DNA from 4 places in the Macellibacteroides fermentans genome. Region 2 is predicted to be linked to each of the others. Evidence: riboswitches for the same ligand, from Rfam matches in the RefSeq annotation. Region 2 holds a riboswitch; each other region holds the start of a gene.
The links. Region 2 has a riboswitch for cobalamin ahead of F5613_RS05750 (porin family protein). Riboswitches for the same ligand answer to the same signal wherever they lie in the genome.

Region 1: it holds a riboswitch for cobalamin, as region 2 does, so the genes downstream of both, F5613_RS13635 (TonB-dependent receptor) here and F5613_RS05750 (porin family protein) in region 2, are expected to answer to the same signal.
Region 3: it holds a riboswitch for cobalamin, as region 2 does, so the genes downstream of both, F5613_RS11010 (TonB-dependent receptor plug domain-containing protein) here and F5613_RS05750 (porin family protein) in region 2, are expected to answer to the same signal.
Region 4: it holds a riboswitch for cobalamin, as region 2 does, so the genes downstream of both, F5613_RS09005 (anaerobic ribonucleoside triphosphate reductase) here and F5613_RS05750 (porin family protein) in region 2, are expected to answer to the same signal.

What each region holds. Positions count from the first base shown of each region.
Region 1 covers NZ_JACCCY010000004.1:188,797-194,915, forward strand. The annotation lists gene F5613_RS13635 (TonB-dependent receptor) at 1-1,950, opposite strand, end outside; cobalamin riboswitch at 2,000-2,214, opposite strand; gene F5613_RS13640 (cobyrinate a,c-diamide synthase) at 2,261-3,577, shown strand; gene F5613_RS13645 (cob(I)yrinic acid a,c-diamide adenosyltransferase) at 3,582-4,142, shown strand; gene F5613_RS13650 (hypothetical protein) at 4,203-5,150, opposite strand; gene F5613_RS13655 (Gfo/Idh/MocA family protein) at 5,333-6,119, shown strand, end outside.
Region 2 covers NZ_JACCCY010000002.1:157,196-163,314, reverse strand. The annotation lists gene priA (replication restart helicase PriA) at 1-1,254, opposite strand, end outside; gene F5613_RS05750 (porin family protein) at 1,331-1,921, opposite strand; cobalamin riboswitch at 2,178-2,369, opposite strand; gene F5613_RS05745 (TonB-dependent receptor) at 2,569-4,977, shown strand; gene F5613_RS05740 (PepSY-associated TM helix domain-containing protein) at 5,002-6,105, shown strand.
Region 3 covers NZ_JACCCY010000003.1:373,297-379,415, forward strand. The annotation lists gene carB (carbamoyl-phosphate synthase (glutamine-hydrolyzing) large subunit) at 1-282, shown strand, start outside; gene F5613_RS11000 (ABC transporter substrate-binding protein) at 555-1,679, opposite strand; gene F5613_RS11005 (DUF5074 domain-containing protein) at 1,723-2,808, opposite strand; gene F5613_RS11010 (TonB-dependent receptor plug domain-containing protein) at 2,829-4,835, opposite strand; cobalamin riboswitch at 4,870-5,069, opposite strand; gene F5613_RS11015 (TonB-dependent receptor plug domain-containing protein) at 5,273-5,950, shown strand; gene F5613_RS11020 (translocation/assembly module TamB domain-containing protein) at 6,010-6,119, shown strand, end outside.
Region 4 covers NZ_JACCCY010000002.1:976,379-982,497, forward strand. The annotation lists gene F5613_RS08995 (SPOR domain-containing protein) at 53-529, shown strand; gene nrdG (anaerobic ribonucleoside-triphosphate reductase activating protein) at 611-1,078, opposite strand; gene F5613_RS09005 (anaerobic ribonucleoside triphosphate reductase) at 1,113-3,500, opposite strand; cobalamin riboswitch at 3,547-3,757, opposite strand; gene upp (uracil phosphoribosyltransferase) at 3,867-4,517, opposite strand; gene F5613_RS09015 (PDZ domain-containing protein) at 4,637-6,067, opposite strand.

The DNA of each region.
Region 1 (6,119 bases), on a different contig from region 2:
TGTGTAAAAGTCCCAGACTTTGTTCCAATTGCTGTTTATACTTCCGGAATGCTTTATACTACGAGGTAAACGTGAATCCGTATTCGTGTCTTTTGCATCCGCAAAACTGTACGAACCACCCAGTGAAATTCCATATCCCAGATAGCTGTTTATTGAAATATCGACTCCTTTTACTCGAGCCTTATCAACATTCTGGTATTCCATACGTTTGGTTATACTGTTAGCAATGTCTGTTTCGGTAAGGGCAACTTGTTTACTGGTGATAAGATTGTCTAAATTGTTAATGTAGGCAGTCGCAGAAATCGAAAACAGCCTGCTCAAGAATTCGCCGTTTAATGCATAATAATTGCTTTTTTCGGGCTTAAGGTTAATGTTTCCGGCACTCAGCGTTCCGTTTTTCTCTTTGTTGTAATAGAGTTCTTCCAACGAAGGAGCTCTGAACCCACTGGAGTGGGTTGCTCTGAAATTAAATGCTCCGGGTGAATACATAAGTGACAGCTTGGGAGTAAACCTATTCTTGAATGTTTCATGGTAAATATATCTCAACCCAACGATCGCCTGAAAATTCTGTAAAAATTTGATTTCATCTTGTGTATACAAAGCCATCGTGTACGCTTGTTTGTCTCCCGCAAGTGCTTCCGGATTCTTCAGTTTGTCAGTAACGTATTCGGAACCTATTGTGATTTTATTGAAGTCTCCAGCCATAAATACACTTTTTAGATTGGCATTGTAATAGTGTTGGCGTTTACTTAATGCCGATGTTCCATTCTTTATGGTAATATTTCCCTTTTTATCTTTTACATCCTTGATATATTCTTTGGTCCCTTCAAAATTGTCATTGTACAAATCCAGACTGATATAGGATGCATTTCCTAAAAGAAACTTACTTCCAAGTGCCAGGCTATAATCATTGTATGCCAGGTTATAGTCGTATTCCGAGACTGGACGGTCGTTCTCTTTATTATACATACTGCCCCGGGCATAGAACGATAGAGCTTTCGTTGCAGAATAGGTGAAGTGCTGGGTCAGAATATTGGAGTAAAATTTATCAGAAGCTTTCTTGTTTGTTTCAGTCAGCTTCTCGTTTCCCTTTGAGTCGTATGTGATGGCTTGATTGTTTAGCTGCCAGCCATCCGATTGTCGTCTGTTGTAGGTTGTAAATGAACCGAATTTTCCGGTGTTGATATCCAGATTGATTGTCTGATCGAATTGATTTTCTTCAGCAAAGCGGGTTTCGGAGGTAACATTGACCAGGTTTTTAGGTTGATCGGTAATTATGTTTATGACACCACCCATTGCTTCCGATCCGTAAAGAGATGAAGCTGCTCCTTTCAGTATTTCAATTCGTTTGACATTGCTAAGATTAATACGGGAAAGATCAACATTTCCGGATACATCTCCGGCAAGCTTCTGTCCGTTAATAAGAACCAGAATATGCTTATTCCCCAGACCGTTTAATGTCATATAACTGGCCATAGCCGTGGTGGAAAATGAAAAAGAGGGATTCAGCATGTTTAATGCATCTTTGAAATTTGTAATACCAGCCCTTTTTAAATCATTCCCGTTGATTATTTCCACAGGGACAGGGCTGTCTTGTATCCTGCGATGGGTTCCGGTTCCAGTAATTACAACATGATCCAGATTTATGCCTGAATTTTCCATTTCAATAAGCATGTTCAATTGTGTTCCGTGGATTTTCTTTTCTACAGGAATGTAATTCAGGCAACTGGCCCGAAGTGTGAATGATTCATCGGGAACATTTTTAAGTATAAATTCACCTTTACTATTGGTTGCGCAACCAATGGTGGTTTGTTCGAGCCGGACGTTAACTCCTTCAATGGGTTTTCCGTTTTTTACGTTAACAACTTTTCCGCTTAACGTGACTTGCGCTAACGAACAAATTACAACACACCCCCACAACAGGGTTGTTAGTAAACCTTTTCTTTTCATGTTTGAGAAATAATAGTTAATAAATGGTATCCTTTAACCCGAGGACGCGGAATTTATTTATCGACTGGCAGGTTTCCTGACTATGTCCAGAAAGCGACCTTCCCATTTCTCTCGAAACAGTGGTGTGAGCTTGCTTTCTTTTATTACTTTCAACTTTTGAAAGTAAGGACTTTACAGTAGCGGGTACTGTTCCGGATTCAAACCGGATTCCCTTTTATACAAATCGCAGAATGCGATCGTATCACCAAATCAGGGGCAAAGTTAAGATGTTTATTTATATTTGCACAATAAAATTAAGATTTAATTATTTATGAAACCTCAATTGTTGGTAGGGGCTGCCTCTTCAGGAAGCGGTAAAACTACTTTTACTCTCGGACTGTTAAGGGCATTGAAGAATCGGAGTTTGAAGGCGCAACCCTTTAAATGCGGTCCCGACTACATTGATACTAAATATCATTTGCTAGCCGCAGGTGAAGAGTCGGTTAATCTTGATTTATTTTTATCCTCTGAATCGCATATCCGAAATTTATATGCTAAATATGGTACCAATGCGGATGTCTGTATTACAGAGGGAGTTATGGGCCTTTATGACGGATACGACGGTATGAAGGGTAGCAGCGCTAAATTGGCAGAGTTGCTTGGAATCCCTGTTGTGTTGATTCTAAATGCCAAATCAATGGCTTATTCGGCAGCTCCTGTTTTATTTGGTTATAAACATTTTAATAAAAACATAAACATTGCAGGAGTTGTCTTTAACCGGGTGTCTTCAGAGACTCATTATGCTTATTTACAACAAGCCTGTAAGGATACAGGGGTTGAGTGTTTGGGCTACATCCCGAACAAAAAAGAGCTTGAAGTTCCTTCCAGACACTTAGGCTTGTCAATTGACAATTCTTTTTGTATGGATGATTTCGCAAACAGAGCGGCAGAGATTATAGAGGAGTTTGTTGATTTGGATCGTTTGCTTAAAATATCAAACATGCCTTTTTGCCTGCCTGATAAGTCTGAGCAGAACGAGTTGGATATAAGAGGTGACATTAAGATTGCAGTTGCTTACGACAATGCTTTTAATTTTATTTACAGAGAAAATCTGGCTCAATTAAAACGGTTGGGAGAAGTTGTCTTTTTTAGTCCTCTTGATGATGCTAAATTACCTTCTGCCGATTTGGTATATCTGCCAGGAGGTTATCCGGAATTGTATTTGGACAAGCTGACAGAAAATAAAACAATGCTTCACTCCATAAAAGCCTATGCAGAGAATGGAGGTAATCTTTTAGCCGAATGCGGAGGAATGATGTATTTAAGTAAGGTGATTGTTGGAATGGATGGCAACCTTTATTCGATGGTTGGTGTTTTTGACCAGGAAGCTACCATGCAAGATATGAAACTTACCCTTGGTTACCGTACATTTACATATAATGGAATTGAGAATATACGGGGACATGAATTTCATTATTCTCGGATTAAAGATCCTCAAACGGATTCTATATCAGATATTTCTATATATAATGCGAAGGGAGTGAGAACAAAAACAAATTTATTTCGTTATAAGAATACAATAGCAGGTTATACTCATCTATATTGGGGCGAGCTCGATTTGATGAATCTGTGGAATCATAAATGTTAGTTATATGAAGATTTATACAAAAGGAGGCGATAAAGGTCGTACTGGTATTTTTGGCGGCGAGAGGGTGGATAAGGATGATATCCGGATTGAAGCCAATGGCTGCTTGGATGAATTAAATTCAACCATAGGGGTTGTGAGATCGCTTTTGCCGGAAAACCACGAATGGCATTCGTTCTTGTTTACTATCCAGGTGGAGCTCATGGTTGCTATGTCTGAAGTTGCTACACCGTCGGCCTTGAGGGATAAAAATCCCAATAAGATAAAGGAGGATATGGATCTTTACTGTGAAAAGGAGATCGATCGGATTACGGCTGCCATTTCTGAAAGTGAATATTTTATTCTTCCCGGAGGTACACCGGTCTCAGCTCATTGCCAACTTGCCCGCACGGTTGCCCGTAGAGCAGAAAGACGATTGTGGACATTACATAAGCAAGATCCGCTTCCCGAAACCGTACTTCGCTTTGTAAACAGATTATCTGATTTGTTTTTTACGATGGCCAGGTATGATATGTATGTGAATGGTAGTGCTGAAGAACGCTGGAAACTATTTTTATACAAGAGATAAATAAATCACAGGGGTGTTGATGTACTTGACAGGTTACAACACCCCTGTAAATGTATATAATCAATCGCCTAATGGTTTGTCGATTGTACCACCCCAGTTGGTGCTGACTGGATATAATGTAAATGTATCGTTGCTTAACCTTGATTCGTATAACTTTCCCGAATATCGTACCATTTTATTGCTTTCTGGTGTTACGGAAGCAATGTGATAGTCTCTGAGTAATTGCCCGGCATGGTTGGTCGACTTTATCTTTGCCGACATCGGTTTTCCGGTTTCGGGAATAAATGTGAGCAAGGAATGGCTCTGATTTATTTTTCCAATATCTTCAGGAGAAAAAAGATGGGTAAAGGCTTTTGTGTCTGAGGATGCAGTTGCGATTCCGGTCAGTATGTTGAGCTTGTCGGGATATCCGGAGAGTTTGATTTCAAATTGCTTGAGACCCGAATGAACACTGTCGGTTGCAAAGAACTCAAGTTTCCCAACGATTCGTTCAATATTTATATCCTGTATAATCTCTTCTCCCGATCCTACTTCAAGTGTTATCTGTTTGTAAAATGTATCGGTTGTTTCCTGAAAAGTAAGTATGTTATTGTTCAGGGAATCGGTTACGGAGCTATGTGCAAGCAGACAGATTTTGTAGCTCCCCATGGGTAGTTGATCGTAAATGATTCCAAAATCCTGAGAGCCGGTACTACTGTAATGCTGTTTCCTGAAGGGAACGGTAGTGTTGTCTGCCTTATAGACTACATATTCAATTTTGGTGCAGATTGATTCCAATGTCCCTGGTGCAGGTTCGGTAATTTCGTCTGCTTTAGTTTGTGGTTCCGGAATGATTCCCGTTGGATAACCTTTGGTCGTAACGTATGGCAATACCTCTTTGCTGAGTTGGACGCTAAATTGAACAGGATAGGTTTTGGAGTCCGGTTTTTCTTCTTCAATTAAAGGATTGCTGCAGTTGCAGAACAAAATCAGACACGCAAGAATAGAAAATTCTGTTTTACTCATCATAGTTGAGGTTTTAATGGTTAACACTGTGGTTTGAGTCGGATTAATATATTCCGACTTCCAGTCCACAAAGAAAACCTTATTATTTGATATTAAAAATAAATAATGAATAAATAATAGCATCACTCATTTTTTTTCTTAGATTTGTTCCATAACTTTTGTAAAAACCATAGTACGATATTGTTATGAAACAAAAAATTAAAATGGGAATGATAGGTGGAGGCAACGGTTCTTTTATTGGAGCTGTACACCGTATTGCGGCTAATCTGGATGGACAGATAGACCTGGTGTGTGGATGCTTTAGTGGCACACCCTCTGTTTCAGTCGCTTCCGGACGTAGCCTTTTCTTGCCGGAAGACCGGATTTACAATTCTTATCAGGAGATGATCGAAGAGGAAGCCAAGCTTCCGGAAGCTGAACGGATGGATTTCGTTTCTATCGTTACACCCAATCATGTGCATTTCGAACCGGCTATGATGGCCTTGAAGCATGGATTCCATGTTGTACTGGACAAGCCGGTTACCTATACGCTGGAGGAGGCTAAGGCATTACGAGAACAGGTGAAAGTTTCCGGAAAATTATTTGCACTTACACATACCTATACGGGTTACCCCATGGTGAAAGAGGCTCGGACAAGGGTTTTGCGTGGTGATATAGGAAAAGTGCGCCGTATTTATGTGGAATATCCCCAAGGCTGGTTGTATAGTGATTGTGCTGGTGTAAATAAGCAGGCTGCATGGCGAGTAGATCCTAAGCGATCGGGTAAAGCAGGGTGTATGGGTGATATCGGCACACATGCTTTTAATTTAGTTGAATATATTACCGGGCTTAAAGCAATAGAATTATGTGCGGAGCTGAATACGTTTGTTCCCGGACGTTTATTGGATGATGACGGAGCAATGCTGATCAGATACGAAGGGGATGCAAAAGGTGTGCTGACTGCATCGCAAATTGCTGTTGGTGAAGAAAACG
Region 2 (6,119 bases):
CGCAGGATCCTGCTGTTTATATCCGGGTTCATGTTCTTCGTCTACGATAACAAGTCCCAAATCATAAAAAGGGAGAAATAATGAAGATCTTACACCCAATATAAGTAGCGGTTTTTTTTCTGCCCGCAACTTATTCCACACTTCCACACGTTCGTTGTCGGAATATTTTGAGTGATATACAAGTAATTTATCTCCAAATACCTTCGTAAGTCGATTGGTAATCTGTGTTGTAATCGCTATCTCAGGCAAAAGATACAACACCTGTCTGTTTAAAGATAAAACTTCCGATATCAACCGTATATATATTTCTGTTTTACCGCTTGAAGTAATACCGTGTAGTAAACAAACATCTTTTATTTTAAACGATTCATGAATATCAGCATAAGCTTTTTCCTGATCAGGAGATAAAGGCTGCGGCGGTTGCAATCTGGATATATGAACTTGCAATCTACCAACCTCCTTATCGTAGTATTTCAAAATTCCTCTTTTAACAAGCCCATCCAGCACAGATACACTGCATTCACTTTGCTGTAAAAGCTCTTTTTTTGTAACCTCTGTGGCTAAGGTAGGGTTTAGAATATGACTTAAATCCAGGTAAGCAATAAGTAAAAGTTCTTGTTTATGTGCCCTTTTTAGTAGATCAAATGCTTTTTGCAAAGCATCATGGCCTCTATATTCGTCAGAAAGAGAAACATAGGTCTCCAATTTGGGTGCAAATCCTTTTTTCAATTCTTCCTGTACCTCTACTGCTCCGTAAGTTAGCAAAACGGACAATGTGGAAACAACATTACGAAGACCGGTTTTCTTTTCCAGCTCGGATACAGTTAATTTCTGACCATCTGAAAATGCATCCAACACCGCTTGTTCGGCTGGTCTCAAAGGGAATTGGGCTTCAAAATCTTTGATACAAGAAACGGCTGTTTCACTTTCCAATTTAAGGCCGGAAGGTAAAGCTGCCTTGTACACATCGCCCAACTTGCACAAATAATACTCCGAAAGCCATTGCCAGAAGCGCAATTGAGGTCTGCGTAAAACCGGACTGGCATCCAATAATGCATAGATTTCTTTAACTTCAAGTGTAGATTGGGGTTGTCTGTTATGAACTTCCAACACAATCGCAGTGTAATACCTTCTTTTTCCAAAATGGACAATAACCCTACATCCGGCAACAAGTGCAGCCTGCATATCCTGAGGGATGCGATACGTATAGCTGTTGGCAAGAGAAAGAGGGAGAATTACATCTGCGTATTTCATTTTTTCTATCATAGAGAGTTCAAAATAACAAAAAAAGCCGGACTTCTGAAAGTCCGGCTTCCTGAATATTTGTTTTTTAGAACAGAATTGCAGCAGTTATTGACCAAGTACGGTTTTTTCCGTCATTTAGATCACCTAATCCAACTTTATTTACACTATAATTATCAGTCAGCCCAATACCATAATTTACACCAACCTGTAAATGGTTCAACAACTCTACCCCGGCACCCAGATTGACTCCCGCTCCAAAAGATTTTGCCTCAATCTGTGATTCAATTAAATCCCACTTTTTATCGCCTCCAGCACGAAAACTTAAATAGGGACCTGCGGCAACATACAATTTTGCTACAGAAACACCCGTTTTCCACTTTAAATTTACAGGAACGTCAATATAATCCGTCTTCATGCTTTCATCCTCAAACTCGAGACCTTTCTGAGAGTAAAGCACTGCAACATCAATACCTAACCCTGTAACAGGAATCATCGCCTCAATCATTGGTCCAATGTGATAACCTGTCACATTGTTCGGATCTATAACATCATCACTAAAGTGGACCGAAGCTATATTCACTCCACCCTTCACCCCAAATTTCACTTGTGCATTTAATGGAGCATATAATACTCCAAGCATAAGGGCTACAAATACTAACACAATTGACTTTTTCATCACAAACTTTTTTCTTGGTTTCACATGCAAATAAAAGCACTTTTCATTTAGAAAACAAATGAAAAACATTAAGAGTTCAAACAATAAAGAAAGCACAAATCTGATACGCTGCTCACACGTATACAAATTCATGCTTCTTTTCTAATTATTATGGCAGATAATTAAAAACTTGCATAAAGCACAATTCAAGAAACAACAGGGAATCTGTAATAACGATATGATGGTTCATATGTTTCAGTAGCCTTTCCTCGAAGCTTTTGAAATTGTGTGCAAAGCAGGTCTTCTGACTTACTTCCATATCCGAAGCCTTCCCGTTAAATAAAAACAGTGGCGATCAATCCGGTACGTTATGAAGTTTACAGCAGCGGGACTGTCCGGGATTTACACCCGATTCCCTTTTAATCCTCCCCGAGAATACGGTTATGGAACATTGCGTTACAAAGATGGTAAATATTTGCGAATCGATAAAGCAAATCATATAAATTGAATTTATCGACTCATAGAAAATACCAATTAATAGGTATCAGATTTCTCATTTTATGCTTTTCAGCATATTTCAGGTCTATATTTTCATTATTTAAGGTGATTGCATGATCATTTCAAACTTGTGAAATTTGCATAAAAAATTTAATGTAACAATTTTATATATGAGAAAGACTAAAATCACAACTTTGATTCTAACGCTTCTGATCGTCTGCAGCGCTTTCGGGAAAGACGCACTGGTTCCTTTAATTAAAGGACGGGTTGTCGACGAAAAAGGACAACCGCTGCCTGCAGCTGCTGTATATATTGAAGGATCTATGGTTGGCACAACGACCGATAATGACGGATCATTCTTCTTTAATCAGATCCCATCAGGCAAAAGACAAGTAACAGCCCGTTTTATAGGATATAAACAACAGACTCTTGAAGCACAGGTTGCAGATGGCAGACCTGCCGTTTTGCACTTCGAGCTTATTCCAGATGTTAACGAATTGACAGACATCGAGGTATTTGGAGTAAGAGAAAAACAACCCGAAAAACTAAATGCAGTAACTCGTTTACCCCTTCGTCCGAGTGAACAAATACAAAGTATCTCTATTATATCCAACAAAGTAATCGAAGAGCAGGGTAATATGACCATTACTGATGCTGTACGAAACGTTGTGGGGGTTACTCAATTCGCCTCTTTTGGTAACGCGCAGGAAAGTCTGTCAACCAGAGGGTACAGAGGAATCCCAACCTTGAAGAACGGCGTACGGGTTCAGTCCGATTTCAGAGGAGGTGGATTTCTTACAGATATGCAGGGTGTGGAAAGCATTCAGGTATTGAAAGGAACTGCGGCTATTACACAGGGTATCGGGAACGACTTAGGTAGTGCCGGTGGTGTAATTAACATCGCGACAAAAACACCTAAATTTGTAAATGCTGGAGAAGTAAGCTTGCGAAGCGGCAGTTGGGGACAATTCCGTCCTACTTTTGATGTTCAAACAGTTCTAGATAAGGAGCAAGCTATTGGATTCCGTATTAACGGAGCTTTTGAACGTGCAGATAATTACAGGACGAATGTATCAAAAGACCGTATATATGTTAATCCATCCTTTGCCTGGAAGCCAAACAAAAAAACTTCTGTAACAGTTGAGATGGACTACATGCACGACACTCGTACGCCAGACCGAGGAACCGTAAATCTAGCAGCAGATAGCGTGAATGCTTTATATAAAATGCCTCATAACAATTTCTTGGGTTTTGAGACAGATAGAGCGTTGACAAACAATCTTACTTATGCGTTACGGTTTGACCGATCCTTGTCTGATTTATTTAGTGTACGGGTTGCTTATTTTGGATCTACACTTGATACAGACAATACCGGAGCAAGTACTTCGACCTTAAAGAATGTATCAAAAACCGGGTTATACAACTTGCGCAGCCGCTCTCTTACACGTTCAACACGTGCAGACAACAACAGTGCTTTACAGATTGACTTAATTGGCAGGGATGTATTTACAGGAAAAACGAAGCATACTTTCCAGGTAGGATTCGATTATCGAACAAATCATACCGAAACGGTTGCCTATGGAGCTATCCTGGTTGATACAATCGATGTTCTAAAACCTATTAACAATACATTACCTTCATCTACAGCTGAATTAATTGCGGGTAAGGCTATCGTTGCAAACTCATACAGCTACGGACTTATGGCACAAGATGTTATTACATTCAACAAGTATTTGAAAGCAACATTGGGTATTCGTTATAGTTATGGGAATAGTAATACGGATACATCTACGGGATTCGTAACCGGTGATGCATGGAATCCAATGGCCGGCATAATTATCACACCATTGAAGGGTTTGAATATTTTTGGATCCTACGCAAGCACGACAGATTTAAGATCTGCAGCCAACTTGATGGAGGACAACACTCCAGTAGGAGCTTCTCGTTCTGATCAATTTGAAGCCGGTATTAAATCAGATTGGCTTAATAACCGCCTCCGCTTTAATCTAACATTCTTCCATATAATGAATGACAATCTGACCTATTCCGTTTATGATGAAAGTTGGACAGCAACAGGAAAGTATGGAAAAGCTGGAAAGCTGATGCGTCGGGGTATTGAAACAGAACTTACCGGCCGCATTTTAGAGAATTTACAAGTAATTTTAGGTTATGCTTACCTGGATGCACAGTACAAGGATAGTCCGGCATATCATGAAGGATCAGCTCCGATGAATGCCCCCAAGCATACTGGAAATGGGTGGGTATATTATACTGTTAACAATGGAACTTTAAAAGGATTATCTCTTGGTGTGGGAGCATATTATGTGGGTGAGCGTCCGGTTAACGAATTTACCTACAAAGCAACTCATACAAATACCACTCCTAACATGAAACCGTTTGATTTGGATGCTTACACAACTGTAAATGCTCAGATCGCCTATGCATTCGACAAGTTTCAGGTGCGCGGCTTATTCAACAATATTTTTAATGGGATCGGCTATACCTCTTATTACCGGGGAGGATATATCAATCCGACTGATCCATTCAATGCTGCAGCAGTAATCAGTTATCGTTTTTAATAAGTAACCTTGAATGACAATCAAATGAAAAAAGCAATAAAGTACATTCATCTGGTTTTGTCCCTTCCGGCAGGTATCGTTTTAACGATTATCTGCCTGACAGGGGCAATCCTTGTTTTTGATGATGAAATAAACCAGCTAATTAATCCGTCTCGTTATTATGTTGAAAAGACGACTCAGGCTCCTCTACCATTAAATCAATTAATAGACATAGTTAATAAGCAACTTCCCAACAATAGTGTTTCTGAGATCCAGTTGCATAATGATCCCGAACGTACAGCTGTTGCTACTCTAAAAGAAGGATTCAGGGTATCTGCTTTTATTAACCCATACTCGGGTGAAGTACTAGCCATCTCTCCTTACCGTGAAACATTTTTCTTTAAAGTGATGTCTTTACACAGATGGTTAATGGATAGTAGCCGAACAACCGGTAAATGGATTACTGGAGTATCTACAATATTTATGGTCATTTTATTAATTACAGGATTGATTCTTTGGTTTCCAAATAAGAAGAAAAAAATAAAATCCAGCATTACCATAAAAAGGAAAGCCGGCTTTAATAGAAAACTCTATGATATTCACAAAGTCCTGGGTGCTTACGCAAGTATTGTTTTGCTTACACTTTCATTAACGGGACTTATGTGGAGTTTCGACTGGTATAAAAATGCAGTAGGACGAATCTTCAGTATTGAGATGTCAGAAGGAAAGCACGGAGGAGGAAATACCAAAGGAAGTCGAAACGAACAAAAGAAGAATGATGTAAAAGCAGGTTCTCATTCAGTTATTCAATGGGATGCTATGCTGGAGACGATTAAACAAAAGGTCCCGAAATATTCTTATATACGATTAGGAGAAGATAAGGCAACAGTACTTCCAGTAGATGCGCTTCATGAAAGAGCTACAGATATTTATTCGTTTGATGCTGAAACAAACGAAATCAAATCAGTAAAATATTATAAGGATGAAAATCAGCGCAAAATGAATGGCTGGGTATATGTATTGCATACAGGTTCGTGGGGAGGTTGGATTACAAAAATAATAACATTTATAGCAGCCATTATAGGTTCAAGTCTTCCTATTACCGGCTACTGGATGTTTATCAGACGAATTAGGAAGAAACATAAGTAATCAAGAAATCTTCA
Region 3 (6,119 bases), on a different contig from region 2:
CTTCGCGATAACGGAGTGAATGTAACCACGGTTTCCTGGCCCGACGAAGAGGGAGAGAACAACGTGATGGAAATGTTTAGTCAGCATGCCTTCGACCTGGTGGTGAATATCCCCAAAGATCACAGCCGCAGGGAGCTAACCAACGGCTATAAGATCAGACGCGCTGCCATCGATCACAATATTCCGTTGCTTACAAATGCCCGTCTGGCAGGAGCCTTTATAAAAGCATTTACCAGTATGAAGATGGAAGATATCAAGATAAAGAGCTGGCAGGAATATTAATAAGCCGGACTTTCATCCAATTAAAAAGGGAGACAATACCGATACGAACGGTTTGTCTCCCTTATTTTATTGCTTTACTATAGGAACTTAACAAAATTGCCGGTATAGATCTATTCGTTGGACCATGGTTGTTTTTTCGTTGGACCTAGGTCAACATATCGTTGGACCATGGTTGAGATATCGTTGGACCATGGTCCAACGATTAGCTGTTCGTTTTGAAACCGGTTATACTATACGATTATTCTGCTTAAACAAAAGGGGAACGGTCTAAATTAATCCATCATCCGGCTGAAATACCTTGGCTTGTACCCTGGCAATAATTCAGGATGAAATATCCAAACCAAATCTTTTAACAGATAATCGGGATGCATCGGCACCTCCTCGTAGTAGGGAACCTTTCCTGTATTGGTGTAATAGATCTTTTTATTCTTGAATGCATCGAAGGAGGCATACGGTTTGTATTCCGTCTGAAATGCCTGATAATTCATATCATCGGCCAGATTGAATTTAATCAGCCAGTAATCGGCATGCATTGCCTTATCCAGTACGGTTTCGAACGACAATGGTTTACTGCCTGAACCGGGCAAATCGGCAAACATATAATCGGCGCCGGCATCGGCATACAAGGTAGCCATATAACTGTCTCCGCAGGGAACAAACCAGGATGCTCCAAATTTCTTTTCAGACAACACGGTAGGTCTTGAAGTCACCCCTGCCGCCAGCTGCTTTATATCCAGATAAGCCTTTTCGGTATCATTGAAGATCCGTTGGGCAGCCTCCTCTTTTTCAAAGAATAAAGCAACGAAACGAATCCATTCCGCCCGGCCCAAAGGGGTGGCCTCCATGTAATCGGCACATTCAATGATTGGGAGTCCCAGCTTCTCGGCCGGACCATACCCTGCGTTTTCAAACGGAGAAACCAGAATCGCCTCTACATTGATGTCGATCATCTTCTCCACATTGGGGGAGGTAGCTTCGCCTAAATCGGCTACCGTTCCTGCCTGAATCCCTTTTTGAATAATCGGACTGTCTATGTAACGAGGCTCGCAGACACCCACCACTTCGTTGGCAACCTGCAGCTGTTCCAGCATAGAGCAATGTACAGAACTGTAAACAGCCAACCGTTTCACGGGTACACGAACCACCACTCCCTGCGGAAGATCAGACGGAACATCCTTGGTCCGGTCTACCAGGATATACCGTTGAAGTATCTTGCTTGAATCCCACGGATCGCGCACCTCCACTTCCCGGTAAGACGGATAATGTTTAACCGTAAAACCTGCAGCGTAGCGAATGGTGTCCGAATAGGACGCTGCAACCCCTCCCTTCTTACTTCCCGATGAACAGGAAGTAAAAATGGAAAGGAGCAAAAGGATATAAACTACATGTTGTTTCATATGCATCATACTTGGACGGATCTTTTTCAAGACGCCAATTTACCTATTTATTTGAAATAAAAGCAATGGATTTTGGCTCTAATCCTACTTCAAACTTATGCAGCAGTTTTCCTTCCGGAGAGAAAATATGCATGTCTGAGTTTGTTTTAAAATCGCTAACCCCGATATAGATATTTCCTGTTACAGGATCAACAGCCAAGCAAGATGGATTTGCACCTACCGGATAGGTAATAGCATCTTTCAGGAAATTAGTTGTTATCACAGACTCGTTCTTGCAATCATACTTGATATAATCGGTCACAGGTTTACCCCAAAGAGCATTAATAGCATAAAGCGTATCATTCTTCATTGTCATGGTGGTAGCCTCCATCAAGACTGTAGACTTCTGGGTCTGCTTATCGATACGCTGTAATGTATTATTCAATGTATTGCCATAATCTCCCATCGAAATTACATATACATCCCCCTGGCTATCCGATAGAATCTCCGTCGGATTCATTAACACATCAATCTTTGTTATCTCTGCTAATGTTGTGGCGTCAAGTACGGCCACTTTGGTTCCGGGAGTAGAAGCCATCCCTTCCGATACCGCCACATAAATTTTATTATTTACCAGGGTAAGCTGTTCCGGATTTAAACCCACCGGTGCTATTTTTGTCACCTCCAGGCTTGTGGTATCTACCATCCCCACGTAGCCATCATAAAAGGTAACATACACTTTTCCATTACCGGAAGCCATGCAACGCGGCTGGTGATAGGAATCATCTGTATTTTTGGATGTAATCGTCTTCAACGAATTTCCTTTCTTATCCATCACCTCAATCTGATAAGAGCCGTATACCGTTGTATACATCTTACCTCCGTAGACCAACAATTCCTGGGCCGAATCACCCAGCTTACGTCCGTTTAAGGTAGAAAACAGATCCGACACAACGGTTTTACTCTCTGTATCAAAATAAGATATGGAGGCATTATTTTCTTTGAAGTTACCTCTGTTTAGTACAAACACACCCTCTGTCTGTTCGGGAATTTCAACCACAACAGGTTGGTCGTCACTTTCGCAAGAGGTCAGTGTAAAAAGGAAAGCAGCACTAAACAACCATCCTAACAATAATTCAATCTTCTTCATTTCTATACGTTTTAATACGATTAATAGTTTATTTTAAGTGAAACCCGGAAAGATCGCCCGGGCATGGGATAATATTTAATAACCTCGTAATTGATATCACCCAGGTTAATAATTTCGCCTTGTAAACGCAGGGATGCCTTACCCAGTTTGAAGGTACGGTTGGCCGAAATGCCCTGTTCAATATAGCCATCGATCCGGTTTTCGCGGATATTCTGGGGTAGAGCGTAACGATTTCCCACGGCCGTAAGCATATAGCCTACATTAATCCAGGGAGTTTCGGCAGTAAGAGAGGCTGTACCCGAATGTTCCGGAGTGTAAGGAATCTGATGTTTATAATTCTTCTTGGCCGGATCGGTTATATCAACCGCCTTCTGCCAGGTATAGGTTCCGGCAAGCTGGAACGAAAGTTTATTGGAAACCGGCATGCCTGCCTCTAGATTTAAATCCAATCCTTTAATGGATACCTCCCCGAAATTCATCATTCTGGCAAAAGCCAAAGAGGGTATCACCACAATTTTATCACTAACCCGGTTATAATACCCATCGGCCGAAAACCGGAGGTAATCCAAGGCGCTGAAAGGCTTTCCACTCCAGGTAAGCCCCACATTGTACTGCGTAGCACGTTCCGGCCTTAATCCGGTATTTCCTATACGCAGGTAATACAGGTCATTGAAGGTGGGTACCCTGAAAATATCTTTAATGGAGGCTCTAACACGGATATTCTTCTCTTCCCATATCCGCCACGATCCACTTAGTGCCGGAGAGATCCGTTTACGGTCTGCCGGTCGGTCGCCGGTCTTCACCCTCTCCGTGATATAGGTTCCCAGCAAACTTCCGGTAAGCGTAATACGTGCATCCTGGTATTGGGCTGCCAGCACTGAGAGCGATGTATACCGTGTTGGGTAGGGACTTTCGGGAATGGTTGCATCCAGGGTATTAACAAAGAAGTCGGAAGCAAAAGAAAAACTGAGAACATCTGCAGGCACATATTTCAATGCTCCTGATGCATAATATTCTTTCTGCGTATAGCGGTCGTCTTGTCTCCCCCCGGCATATTTATTATTTATGTCGAGGTATCGGTTGTATGCATGATTGAACTTCAACAAACCTTTAACCGACAAATACTCTCCTATTTTATTCTCGTACCTTGTCTGCGTAAAGAAATTTCTGTCCCACAAACGTTCGCGCGCCTGCGGATTGTACAGGCTGACCGATCCCGGAAGGCCTCGTTCCGAATCAAAGTAGTAAGCCTTCACCTGTAACCGGCCGGCATGCTGCAGATCTGCATATACGTTGGCCTCCCCTCTCCAGGAATTGATGTCGCTGTTCAGTCTCTTTTGCTCTTCCCGCAGGGTTCCGTTAACCAATGTAAAGGGATAGTCGCCATCGGCCGTAAGCCAATCGCCATGCATGGTAACAGCAACTTTGGATCCCACCTTTTGTCCGTATCTGAATGAGGGATTGAAATATCCGAAAGAGCCCGCTTTAAGCTGACCTTCAAGCGTATACTTCTTATCGTCAAACAGTGGGTGCGATGTTTCAATCTGCAAAGCTCCTGCGGAAGCATATATCCGGGCCGTTTGGAAGATATCGTCTGCCTGTCCGATTGAAAGCAGAACCTGCTCTACGTTATCCAACGAAAAGCGGCTGATATCCACCTGTCCGCTTTGTGCGTCACTAATGGTAATACCGTCGTAGCTTATCGCTGTATGCTGGGCACCCAGACTACGAACGGAAACGGTCTTCAACCCTCCAACACCTCCATAGTCTTTGATCGTTACTCCCGAAAAACGTTTTACAGCTTCCGATAATTCCTGCACTCCCAGACGAAGCATGTCGCTTTTATTCAGCATCTGCACCGGCGTGCCTTCCCGCGTTACGGCGGGACGCACCTTCTCTACCACCTCAACCTCGTTCAGATTACGGTGGCGTAGTACCAGGGAGTCTTGCTGGGCAATCAATCCGTTGTTGGAAACAAGACAAAACAGTCCTGCCCAAAAAGATACTTTCACTTGTTTATTCAGCATAAAAATTTCGTTTACGACACCTTCACCCGAAGCATCGGTATTAAGAATTGCGGCAGGTTTTCTGGCTTGCTCCCTTAGTTCGGTAGCCTTCCCGTCCGCAGGCGGACAGTGGCAATGGTAGACCGAGGTTTTCTTGAGCTTACAGCTGCGGGTACAGCTCCGGTATTGCACCGGATTCCCTTTTACTAACGAAACATGAACATGCTTCGTTACACCATCATTCGACTGCAAAGATAGAGAAAAAGAGAGATACACAAACTTTTTTATAAAATTATCTTATAAACCTTACGTATTAATCAATAATTATATATATTTGTAAGACAACTGTTTAAATACTATAACAACATGAAACAAACCTATTTGCAACGATCTGCGCCATTGGCGAACCATTAAACATGCTATATTTTCTGCCCTATCCATTTTAAAATCTTATTCATATGAAAACAACCTTATTAATCTCAATCTTTTCAATTCTTTCCTCTCATTTTCTGATTGCCCAGAGTGATACGCTTAGCGGGGTATTAAGAGATTCCAAAGAAAAAGCCATCAAACGCTACGAAGTACGTTTAGGAAGTTCACCCGGTACGACTGTCAAGACTGATAAAAACGGGGTATTTGTATTTGCCGATGCCAATCTGCAGGATACCTTATACGTGGAGATGAACAAGACCGGCAAAACGGTGAAAGTTCCGGTATCGGGTTATACTTTTCTTACCATCCAGCTTAAGGAAGGATCTTTCGAAGTAGACCATCGCTATGAACCGGACGAGAATCTTAAAAAAGTATTGGAGCGGGAAAGTAAGAAGATGATCAGTTCTTCCACATTAAACAAGGAAGAGATACTTAAAACCCGTTGTCAGGATATCTACTGTCTGCTCAGAAGGTTATCCGGTGTAATGGTTCAGAATAGCGGAGCGGTTCGCATACGCGGCGGTGCTTCTTTTAACAGCTCGTCCAATGCACTGATTGTGGTTAACGGTATCCCGATGCAAGATTCCGGAATTATGCGTACCATTCCGATTCAGGATATTGAAGAGATAACCGTATTGAAAGACGCCACACAATATGGAGCGATGGGTGCCAACGGAGCCATTGTTATTAAAACCGGGAAATAAGGGTATGATATTTCCTATTTTTTAATAACTTTGTTTCTGATCAATAGGAGTACCAGCGTATGAAGAGATGGATGAAATGGATAGGTATTGCTTTCTTGGTGCCACTGGCACTCATCCTTTTATTGTCTGTACTCTTGTACTTCCCTCCCATTCAGGACTTTGCCCGGAA
Region 4 (6,119 bases), 820 kb from region 2:
GTACTAAATTTAATTTATATCTTTGCATATCTAAATTTAAGAACTGACTGGTATGAAGAAGATTTGGTTATTTGGAGCCGCTATCGCTATGGTTGTGTCGTTCGGCTCATGTAAACCTAAACAGAGTGCTTATAAGGCCGCTTACGAACAAGCAAAAGAGAAAGAGATGACTACAGCTCCCGCACAAGTTGAGGAAGAGGTGATTGCTCCGGTATCAAAGCCCAGAACATCAAGTGCTGCGGTTCGTCAGGAAAGAGTTACTGCTGTTACAGGTGAAGACGCAAACGGTTTGAGACGCTACAGCGTTGTAATCGGTAGTTTTAAAAATAAAACAAATGCATATGCATTGAAAGAACGTATGCAGAATGCAGGTTACAAGGCAATCCTTGCTCAGAACGAAGAAGGTATGTTGCGTGTAATTGTTTCAAGTTTCGATGAAAAGGCTGATGCTGCTGATAGCCGCGATGCCATTAAAGCAAAATATGCACCTAATTTCCAGGATGCCTGGTTGTTGGAAAGACAATATTGATTTTGCAATTGAATATCTGAAGCAACAGGCTGCAGGTTATAAAACAAGGGAGATCCGGTTTCGGACCTCCCTTGTTTTGTATCAGGAGTTTTTATGCAGATGTATGATTCGCTGGTTGCTGCTTCCTCTGAACGCCAGCGACGGGTTAAATAATTCCCGGTCGAAACGGCCGTCCACAAGCACATCGATGTAGGGAAGACAGGCCTTCAATGCCGTTGATTGCACCATCTCTTCGTACGTATAGCCTGTATAGCACCAGACTGGCAGGTTTGTTTTCTCCTTCAATATTTTAAGAAGCATCCGGGCACCTTCTGGGTGGAACATCGGATCTCCCCCCGAGAGAGTGATGCCATCTAATAGGGGATTCCTGCAAATCTCTGTCAGCATATCTTGAAGCATCTCTTCCGTAAGCAGCGTTCCTTGCTGTGGGTTCCAGCTTTCGGGATTGTGGCAACCCGGGCAGTGATGACTGCAGCCCGAAAGGTAGATGGCATACCGAAGTCCGAAACCATCGGAGATGGTCTCGGGATAAATATTCAGTACGCGTATGTTTTGGGCGATCAGTTGTTTAACGTCATCCATCTTACCGGTGCTTGATGCGATCTTTTTCTTCAGCCTTTTTTGATGAATTCCAGCTATCCAGATTTCCGGTAAGATAACCTGTGATACGGCGCAGACGCAGTATGTTTTCTCCACGGCATACCGGACATTTGTCGTATATCACTCCCTTGTACCCGCATTGTTTACAGGTGTCTACCGGATGGTTGATAGAGCCGTACCCAATCTGCTGATCATACATAACCTTTACAATCTTAAGAATGGCGGAAACATTCTTCTTCGCTTCGCCGTCCAGCTCCACGTATGTGATATGTCCCCCTCCGGTGAGGGCATGAAAAGGGGCCTCTTTCTTTATCTTTTCAAGGATAGATATTGGTTCCTTCACGTCGATATGAAATGAATTTATGTAGTAGTCGCGATCGTTCACGCCGGGGATGATGCCGTAAACCTTCCGGTCTATCTTAGTAAAACGTCCGGATAATCCTTCGGCTGGTGTTGCCAGAACAGAATAGTTGAGTTTGTATTTATCCTTGTATTCGTTTACCACCTGATTCATCACCTCGAGGGTTTCGTACAGGGTTTGCCATGCCTCCATGTGGCGTGCATGACCTTCGCCATAAAGAGCCACCATGGCATTGTGACCGCCGATAAAGCCAATACCCAGAGTTCCGGTTCGAATGATATCGCCCACTTCATCGTTTGCCTGCAGCGTTGATCCTCCTTTCCAGACATCGTTGCCCATCATAAAAGGAAACTGACGGGCCAGAGCGGTGCGTTGGTATTGATAGCGATCGTACAGCTGTTCGGCAATAAGTGCACACATGCTGCGTACGGATTCTATAAAAAGCTGTTTTGCCTCCTTGCGGATAGTGTGTTTGTCGCCGTCCGGATGTAATTCTTCTGCCTCCCGTCTTGCCTTGATTGCCAGACGAGGCATATTTAAAGAGGTGAAGGACAGGTTCCCTCTGCCCAGCGAACTCTTTTCGCCGTGCATATTTTCGTATACCCGCGTACGGCATCCCATGGATGCCACTTCGTAACGATATCGTTTCGGATCGTCTGCTTTCCAAAGGGGATTCTGGTTAAAGGGGGTATCCAGAAAGATAAAATTAGGAAACAAAGCAACCGAGGTTGTCTTGCAGGCTTCCAGTAGCAGGTCGAAGTTAGGCGCATCAAAAGCAATCTCTCCGCTCATGGCCTTATCGAAATCGGCCATGGCCTTGTTATAATCGGCTTCGGTATAAGAAACGCCCTCTTTCACCTTAAATATCTGTATCGGGAATACCGGAACTTCTCCTTGTCCCAATCCTTCGCTTGTGGCGGCCAACAACTCCCTTATAAGCAGGCGTCCTTCGGCCGAAGTATCCGTTCCATAGTTGATGGAGCTGAAAACCACCTGGTTTCCTCCACGGGAGTGCATGGTGTTTAGGTTATGGATGAATCCCTCCATGGCCTGGTGGGTATCTTTCCGGGTGGCTTTAAGCGATCGTTCCCAGATAGCTGAAAGATTTTGAGAGGAAAGTATAATATTTTCCTGTTTCAGCATTTCCAGAATTACCTCAGATTGCTCTTCACTCCATTGAATGGACTGGATAGATCCGGTAAGCCGGTTACGCAGTTGACTCTCGTTGGAGTCTGCGTTATCCCGACTGATGTTATGAAGAAAAGAGATAAAAGTGGTAAGGTGTTTTATAAAGGTCTTGCGAACGCCTTTAGCCATAAAGAAATCGAATGCCGGAATGGATTGTCCACCGTGCTGTTCGTTCTGGTTTGTCTGAAAAATGATGGTGGCCAGTGTCGCATAGCTCTGTATCGACTGTGGGGTACGGATGGAACCGTTCTTTGTACGGAATCCTCTTTCAAAAAGATCGTCCAGGTCGTACTGTATGCAGGTGGTTGTTTTGGTTGGATAATAATCAAGGTCGTGTATATGTATATCGCCGTTGCGGTGTGCTCTTGCATACTTAATACCCAACAGGTATTTATTGGCATAATCTTTGGTTACCTCCGAGGCGAATGTCATCATCTGACCGGCAGGGGTGTGGGCAGACATGTTGGCATTGCTCAGATTCACATCATTTTTCTCGATAGCCACAATCCCGTCCATCACCTGTTTCATGTGTGTCTTCTTATCGCGCTCGATGGTACGCCATTCACGATAGATAATATACTTTTTGGCTACGTAAGGGTTGCGTACCATAAGTTCTTTTTCTACCAGATCCTGAATCTCTTCCACACTGATTTGAGTGCCCACAATTGCCGAGGCTACTTTCTCGGCAACTTGATCGATGGTACTGTTTTCTTCCTGAATGCCACTCGCTCTGTATGCTTTCAGAACCGCATTCTTAATCTTGTCGATGGAAAAAGCTTCGCTCATACCATCGCGCTTGGTAATTAAAATGTTCGAATACATCTTGTATAACTTGTTTGAATGTTCATACCCCTGATCCTCGCAGGGTGTAACAATGCGTGCAAAGGCAGGTCTTCTGACTCGCTTCCTCCGGACGCCTTCCCGTTTTTTAGGTTCTTTTGAAACCCGAACAGTGGCAAAGAAATGTCCGTACGTTTTAATGAAGCTCACAGCAGCGGGACTGTTCGGGATTTTCACCCGATTCCCTATTAATCCCTTTCTCCGGATGGAGAGAGAGAACCATTGCGACAACAAAGATAAATGAATACTTTTCAAAAAGGCAAAAAAATACCCAACTATCTCTCGTCGTTTTGTGAAAAATGAAACAACGAGCAGCTAGTTGAGTCTTTCTTTATTGTACGATAGGTGTTACAGCTTAGCCCCGTAAGCCAGATCGCCCGCATCGCCCAATCCGGGGATGATGTAGGAGTGATCGTCCAGTCCTTCGTCCAGTGCCGCAATCCAGATGGTACAGTTTTCCGGCATTTTTTTCTTAAGATATTCCAGAGCAGGCTTACTGCAGATGATGGAAGCTACGTGTACATGTGCAGGAGCTCCTTTGGTAAGCAGTGCTTCGTAAGCCAGTTCCATGGAGCTGCCTGTTGCCAGCATAGGATCTGTCACGATAAGCGTTTTTCCTGTGATAGATGGAGAAGCAATGTATTCGATATGGATATCGAAATTAAGCCTGTCTTTGTATTTACGGTAGGCAGATACAAAAGCATTTTCGGCATTGTCTAAATAACTTAAGAACCCGTGGTGAAATGGAAGTCCGGCACGAAGGATGGTGCTTATTACCACTTGGTTGTCTGGAGTGTTCATTGGAGCGATTCCCAATGGAGTAGGGATGTTCTTTTCGCTGTAAGCGAAATCTTTACTGATTTCGTAAGCCATGATTTCGCCGATTCTTTCAATATTACGACGAAAACGAAGGCTGTCATGCTGGATATTCACGTCCCGCAACTCGGCAACAAACCGGTTTAATACGGTGTTGGATTCTCCAAGATTCACTATTTTCATTCGGATGTATAACTTTGTTTATTAAAATTCCGAACGCAAATGTACAAATAAAATGGAAATAGAGAATAACGTCTGTTAAAGTTACTCTCTATTTCTTTATTTATTAACGATAAATTGATTTAGTTTACATATACAGATGTCTCTGTTCGTACGGTTGGACGGATGGAAATCTCCTCTTTATCCTTACCTCTTTTAATAAGGAATGTAGTTACATTGGTGCCAACCGGATTTACGTAGGGGGTGAAATTATACAGATAGGAGAACCCTGTTATATTGGATGGGTTCTTGAAGAAGTCGGCTATCTTGGGATAATTCATCACATTCCAATACATACAACGGCTAAATCCGTTCGCATCCGTAAATTGAGTGGCCGGATCGCGTAAATCCATTGTGAGGGTTATGAATTGCTTGTATGCAGAGGTAAACTCATCCGATGAATAATTCATTTTCTGATTACCGATGCGTTCTATCACATCGCCGGCCTTTATTCCTGCAGCTTCAGCTGGTGAGCCTGGCTCAACCTCCGCAATACGTTCCAAACGGTTTATGTCGTAGCTTATTCCGGTGTAGTTGTAATTCTTTACATCTACTTTTACAGGAACATTCCGTGTATATTTTACAAAAGGATACTGCAGGCACATTAAAGGAATATGGATGGCTGCATAATCATCCAGCCGATATGACTCCGTAAGAAGTTCATTGGATTCGCATTCCCACACAACCTGGCCGTGCAACACTTTCTGATCGATGAATCTGAATCCGAATTGAAGCAGGTAAGGAGCTTTCGATTCGACCGACCCTACTGATAGGAAAGGTAATTCAATCATCTTGCCGGATGCTGCAAAATAACGGAATGTTTTTTCCGCTGGTTGAGCACCGTTAGTTACAGCTCCTGTGTAATTGGGATTTTTATCGAAGAAATAATAGGTCTGAATAAGCAGGTCAGGGTTGGACGCATTGTAAGTCAGCCCCTTTTTCACAAGTTCTTTTTCAATACGCTGGTTGATGAAGTTCTCTAATTTGCTGTTGTTTTCGTCAATGGGAGCAAAGCCAAACGTCTTATACGTATCGAACGAAATTTCTTCGCGGGTGGTGGTTGTCTTGAAAGGACATATAAATTCCCTTTCCGAAGTGCTTTCCAGACTATACATATTGAAGGCAAGAGCAAGCTGGTCTTCCGTAATTGCCTGACTCAATTTGCAGTCTTTATGGATCATCAGTTGTTTTCCTTCACTCGACAGGTTACGTACTGTAAGGATAATTTCGTCTTTTGTTTCATTGTTTAACAGCTGACTAATCTCCATAGCAGTTAATTCATTTACCGGAATACCATCCACCGATTCAATAATGTCATTCAACTTCAGTCCCGACGACTCTGCAGACGAGTAGGGAACAATTCCCGTAATCACCGGTTTGTTTAATCCCCAGTGGATACTGTTGCTAAGTGCATATGTAAAACCAGGACGGCATACTATATTACTTTTCTTTTGAGCTGTGACTGTAACAACAGTCAGAAGCAACAGCAGGGATAACAATGTTTTATTAATCATACTCAACATGTTTGTATACTTGTTACATAAGTAATTGGTAAATAATAAGCAA